Linked DNA regions of Roseateles amylovorans. The protein of the gene in region 2 interacts with the protein of the main gene of each other region in a pairwise test. Links are inferred from orthologs where the notes say so. Each region holds a gene or a part of one and is shown on either strand. Other genes may lie near its edges.

Region 1 (2,926 bases), 1.2 Mb from region 2 along the record:
CGCGAGCGGGACGCCGATCAGCGCGCCGCCGGGCTGTTCGCCCTCGCCGCGGGCCAGCCGCGCGTCGGCGGCGCGGGCGCGTTCCAGCGCGGCCGCTTCGCCGACATGCAGGAAGGCGCCGAGATCCTTCGCGTCGGCAACACGCGCAAGCAGATGTTGCGTCAGTTCAAGGCTGGAAACCTGTTTCTGGCGAAGTGCGCGGCCCAGCTCGGCCACGCCCAGATGATGAAGCGGCGTCGTCATTCGATGACCTTGGGAACGAGGAACAGGCCGTCCTCGACGGCGGGGGCACTGCGCTGGTTGAGTTCGCGCTGATTCGATTCGGTGACGCGGTCCTCGCGCAGGCGCAGGGCCACTTCCTGCACCGCCGACAGAGGCGTGTAGAGCGGCTCGACGCCGCTCGTGTCCACCGCGCTCATCTGCTCGACGATGGAGAAGAAGCCGTTGAGCTGCGGCAGCAGCGCGGCCTGCTCGTCGCTGGAGAGTTGCAACCGGGCCAGCAGGGCGATCCGGGTGACGTCGTCGTGGGTCAGGGCCATGGGGAGATGATGGGCTGGAGGTCGATCTTCCAGGGCCCTCTGAAACATTCACCAAACAATCGCCAATCGTTTCTTTGGTGCTTGCCAGCGGGCCAAACTAGGGGGTGATCAGTTATTATCCCCGCTTATCTCCATAAGTCGGGGCTGCTATTGCAGCCTCGTCTCTTATGGTCAGGAATTCCGCTCGCGCGGCGCTTTGTGCAGCCGCGCGGTTACCGCCCGAACCTCTCGAATCGCAGCCGCCCGGACCGAACGCAGACGAAGCCGCTTGAAGCAGCCGAATCCCGCCGAATGACGTCCGTTCGGCGATTTGAACTGGCTGCGGTTGGCGATGAAGCGACTCGGTCCGGCAAATGCCCAACCACATGCTCGCCTCCCTGCGCCGCTATTTCTCCACCGATCTCGCCATCGACCTGGGTACCGCCAACACGCTGATTTACGTCCGCGGCAAAGGGGTGGTGCTGGATGAACCGTCGGTCGTGGCCATTCGCCACGAAGGCGGCCCGAACGGCAAGAAAACTATTCAGGCCGTCGGCCACGAAGCCAAGGCCATGCTGGGCAAGGTGCCCGGCAACATCGAGGCGATCCGCCCGATGAAGGACGGCGTGATCGCCGACTTCGTGGTCACCGAGCAGATGATCAAGCAGTTCATCAAGATGGTGCACGACACCAAGCTGCTGCGTCCGTCCCCCCGTATCATCATCTGCGTGCCCTGCGGCTCCACCCAGGTGGAAAAGCGCGCGATCCGCGACGCCGCCCTGGGTGCCGGTGCCTCCGAGGTCTACCTGATCGAAGAACCGATGGCCGCGGCCATCGGCGCCGGCCTGCCGGTGTCGGAAGCCTCCGGCTCGATGGTCATCGACATCGGCGGCGGCACCACCGAGGTCGGCGTGATCTCGCTGGGCGGCATGGTTTACAAGGGCAGCGTCCGGGTGGGCGGCGACAAGTTCGATGAAGCCATCATCAACTACATCCGCCGCAACTACGGCATGCTGATCGGCGAGCCGACGGCCGAGTCCATCAAGAAGAACATCGGTTCGGCCTTCCCGGGCTCCGAAGTCAAGGAGATGGAAGTCAAGGGCCGCAACCTGAGCGAAGGCGTGCCGCGCAGCTTCACCATCTCGTCCAACGAGATCCTGGAAGCCTTGACCGACCCGCTCAACCAGATCGTCTCCGCCGTGAAGAACGCGCTGGAACAGACGCCGCCCGAACTGGGTGCCGACATCGCCGAGCGCGGCATGATGCTGACCGGCGGCGGCGCGCTGCTGCGCGACCTGGACCGGCTGCTGGCCGAGGAAACCGGTCTGCCGGTGCTGGTGGCCGAGGATCCGCTGACCTGCGTGGTGCGCGGTTGCGGCATGGCGCTGGAGCGCATGGAGCGTCTCGGTTCTATCTTCACCTCGGAATGAACGTGGCCAACGCGCAGGCGTCATGAATCGTGGGTCGGTGCGGGCAGGCGCGGAGGGCGGCATCGTCGCTCGGCGGTTTCCGTGCCCGACACCCGACCCGACACCCGACCCGACACCCGACCTGATGCCCGCGCATGAGTCTGGGCCGCGGATTCAACGGCGGCCTCTGCCTCCTGCCAGCCTTCACCGAGGCCGACCGATGGCCCACCGGGACCGTGCGCCCATTCTGAAAGTCTGAGATCCCCATGCCACTGGGCACTTTGGATCGCAATCCACCGCCGCTGTTCCGGGAAGGCCCGTCGGCGTTGACGAAGCTGGCGTTCTGCGCCGCGCTGGCGGTGTTTCTCATGGTCGCGGACGCCCGTTTCGGTATCACCGCGCCGGCGCGCTCCGGGCTGGCGCTGGTGCTGCATCCGTTGCAGCGCATGCTGCTTGCGCCGGTCGACGCCTGGGAGCAGGCCGGCGACTATGCCCGCGGCATGGAGCGCGCCACCGAGGCCGAGAACCAGGCCCGTCGGCAGCTCGCCGAGCAGGCGGTGGTGCTCAGCCGTGCCGCGCAGCTCCAGGCGGAGAACCAGCGGCTGCGCGCCTTGCTCGACCTTCGAGAAGCGCTACCGGTCAAAAGCTTGGCCGCCGAGGTGCTGTATGAGGCGGCGGATCCCTTCTCCCGTCGGATCGTGATCGACCGGGGCAGCCATCGAGGCGTCCGCCTGGGCGCGCCGGTGGTCAACGATTCGGGCGTGCTGGGCCAGGTCACCCGCGTCTATCCGCTGTCCGCCGAAGTGACGCTGCTGACCGACCGCGAAGCCACCATCCCGGTGCTCAACACCCGCACGCAGCAGCGCGGCGTGGCCTACGGCGGCGAACGTGGCGTGATGGAGTTGCGCTTCATCGCCGCCAATGCCGACATCAAGCCCGGCGATGCGCTGGCCACGTCGGGCCTGGACGGCGTCTATCCGCCCGGCCTGCCGGTGGCCA
Region 2 (3,054 bases):
GACCCCGACCCCGACCCCGACCCTAAACGCCGGACCCAGCCCCGTTCGAACACCCATCCCCTTCACCCACATCGACCGAGCCATCGCCACCATGGGCGCCACCTTCACCAGCCAGGCCACACCGTTGCCGTCGGACATCCGAGTGATGAACGCCGTCGCGGCGTTGCTGACCTTGCTGGTGGTGGCGGGCGGCCTGGCGATCGGGTTGCAGTGGCTGGTGCGGCAACCCTTCCTGGCCATCCGGTCCATCACGGTGGAAGGCGACGTCACCCGCAACAGCAGTGCCTCGCTGCGTGCCAATGCGCTGCCGCGTTTGAGCGGCGGTTTCCTGACGATGAACCTCAAGAGCGCGCGGCAGGCGTTCGAATCGGTGCCCTGGGTTCGGCACGCCACGGTGCAGCGGATCTGGCCGCGCCAGTTGGTGGTGCGTCTGGAAGAACATCGCCCCGCCGCCTATTGGGAAACCAAAGCGGAAAACGCGGACGCGGACAGCGACGCGGTGGTCGACACCCAACTGGTCAACAGCTTCGGCGAGGTGTTCGAAGCCAACCTCGGCGATGTCGAGGATGACGATCTGCCCACCCTGGCCGGCCCGGAGAAAACCTCCGGCGCCATGTTGTCGATGTGGCGGGAACTCGATCAACTGACCCGCAGGAAACTCAATGAAGGCGTGGAGCGGCTGGATTTGTCCGGACGAGGCTCCTGGCGCGCCACGCTGGAAAAAGGGTCGGTCATCGAATTGGGACGCGGGACCGAGGCGGAGGTGGTTGCGCGATATGGCCAATTTATCGCCAGCATTCCCCAGATCACCGCGCGCTATCACACCTCGCTGATTTCGGCCGATCTCCGCCATGAGCAGGGATATGCGGTTCGGCTGGCCGGTGTGACGACGGTTTCAAACGCGCCCAAGGGCGCCACCAAGAAGAATTGAGGACAGGCATGGCCAAGGAATACAAAGATTTGGTCGTCGGGTTGGACATCGGTACCGCCAAGATCATGGCGGTGGTGGCTGAGGTGATGGGCAATGGGGAATTGCGCATTGCCGGTCTGGGCGTGGCGCCCAGCCATGGACTGAAGCGCGGCGTGGTGGTCAATATCGACGCCACGGTGCAGTCGATTCAGCAGGCGCTCAAGGAAGCCGAAATGATGGCCGACTGCCGGATTGCCCGGGTTTTCACCGGCATTACCGGCAGCCATATTCGCGGTCAAAACTCCACCGGCATGGTGATCGTGCGGGACAAGGAGGTCACCCCGGTGGATGTGGCGCGGGTGGTTGAAACCGCCAAGGCCATCAATATCCCGAACGACCAGCGGCTTTTGCTGGTCGAGCCTCAGGAATTTGTGATCGATGGCCACGAGGTCAAGGAACCCATCGGCATGAGCGGGGGGCGGCTGGAGGTCAAGGTCCACATCGTGACCGGCGCTCAGAGTGCGGCTGAAAACATCGTCAAATGCGTGCGTCGCTGCGGCCTGGAAGTGGAGCAGCTTGTGCTGAATCCGAGCGCCTCCAGTTTGGCGGCACTCACTTCCGACGAGCGGGACCTGGGCGTCGCGCTGGTCGACATCGGCGCCGGCACCACCGATGTGGCGATCTTCACCGGCGGGTCGATCCGCCACACCGCCGTCATTCCAATCGCCGGGGATCTGATTACCAGCGATATCGCGATGGCCCTGCGCACGCCGACCAAGGATGCGGAGGAAATCAAGGTCGAGCACGGCGTGGCCAAACAATTACTGGCGGATCCGTCCGATCAGGTGGAAGTGCCGGGTTTGGGCGACCGGGCACCCCGCATGCTCTCCAAGCAGGCCTTGGCGGGCGTGATCGAGCCGCGCGTGGAAGAAATCTTCTCGCTCGTGCACCAGGTGATCCGGGAATCGGGCTATGAAGAGCTGCTGTCGTCCGGGATCGTGCTGTCGGGCGGATCGTCGGTGATGCCTGGGATGGTGGAACTGGCGGAGGATATTTTCCTGAAACCGGTACGACGGGGAAATCCCACTTACAACGGTGCCCTGTTTGACATGGTGGCCAATCCCCGTTCCGCCACCGTGATGGGTTTGCTGGAAGAGGCCCGCCTGTCGCGCACCCGGGGATTCAAGGCGGCCCAGCAGGCAGGTTCGGTGAAGACCCTCTTCGGACGGGCGAAGGATTGGTTTCTTGGTAATTTCTAGAGTTTTCCTGGCCTCTGTGACCGGGTATGGCCCCGGAACGAGGGGCAAAAATGGGGCGCGCCCCACTTCAATTTTGCTGATGGTAGTTGCACAATATGGACAGGAGGTTTGATATGGCCATCGAGATGATCGAAGAGTTTGATCAAGGCACCCAGATCAAGGTGATCGGTGTGGGCGGCGGCGGCGGTAATGCCGTTGAACACATGATTGCGCAAGGTGTCCAGGGCGTGGAGTTCGTCGTGGCGAACACCGATGCACAGGCCCTGAATCGCTCCAAGGCTGACCAACTCCTGCAACTGGGCCATACCGGCCTGGGCGCGGGTGCCAAGCCCGAGGTCGGCCGCACGGCCGCCGAAGAGGCCGAGGCGCGCATCCGCGAATCGATCACCGGTGCGCACATGCTGTTCATCACCGCCGGCATGGGCGGCGGCACCGGCACCGGTGCGGCCCCCGTGATTGCGCGCATCGCCAAGGAGATGGGCATCCTGACCGTCGGCGTGGTCACCAAGCCGTTCGAATTCGAAGGCTCGCGTCGCGGCAAGGCCGCCGATGCCGGTCTGGCCGAGCTCGAAGCGAATGTGGATTCGCTGATCGTCGTGCTCAACGACAAGCTGCTGGAAGTCCTGGGCGACGACATCACCCAGGATCAAGCCTTCGCGCATGCCAATGACGTGCTGAAGAATGCGGTGGGCGGCATCTCGGACATCATCCACATGCCTGGCCTGGTGAACGTCGACTTCGAAGACGTCAAGACGGTGATGAGCGAGCCCGGCAAGGCGATGATGGGCACGGCGGTGGCCGCTGGTCCGGACCGTGCCGCCAAGGCGGCCGAGCTGGCGGTGGCTTGCCCGCTGCTGGAAGGCATCGACCTGTCGGGCGCGCGCG

The links.
Region 1: the proteins of ftsA (region 2) and N4261_RS25160 interact in binary tests that used the Escherichia coli proteins (3 or more experiments, as listed by UniProt). The link is inferred for Roseateles amylovorans from one-to-one orthologs.

Annotation. Positions count from the first base shown.
Region 1 is NZ_CP104562.2:6,079,874-6,082,799, reverse strand. It holds N4261_RS25160 (rod shape-determining protein), read left to right. Parts: upstream 1-904; coding sequence 905-1,948; downstream 1,949-2,926. Other genes in the region: mreC (rod shape-determining protein MreC), read left to right, coding at 2,194-2,926; gatC (Asp-tRNA(Asn)/Glu-tRNA(Gln) amidotransferase subunit GatC), read right to left, coding at 240-539; gatA (Asp-tRNA(Asn)/Glu-tRNA(Gln) amidotransferase subunit GatA), read right to left, coding at 1-243. UniProt on the Escherichia coli protein: Forms membrane-associated dynamic filaments that are essential for cell shape determination. Acts by regulating cell wall synthesis and cell elongation, and thus cell shape.
Region 2 is NZ_CP104562.2:4,858,499-4,861,552, reverse strand. Bases 189-3,054 are described here. They hold ftsA (cell division protein FtsA), read left to right. Parts: upstream 189-939; coding sequence 940-2,169; downstream 2,170-3,054. Other genes in these bases: ftsZ (cell division protein FtsZ), read left to right, coding at 2,283-3,054; N4261_RS20170 (cell division protein FtsQ/DivIB), read left to right, coding at 189-931. Outside these bases: more of N4261_RS20170, read left to right, coding at 92-188. UniProt on the Escherichia coli protein: Essential cell division protein that assists in the assembly of the Z ring. May serve as the principal membrane anchor for the Z ring.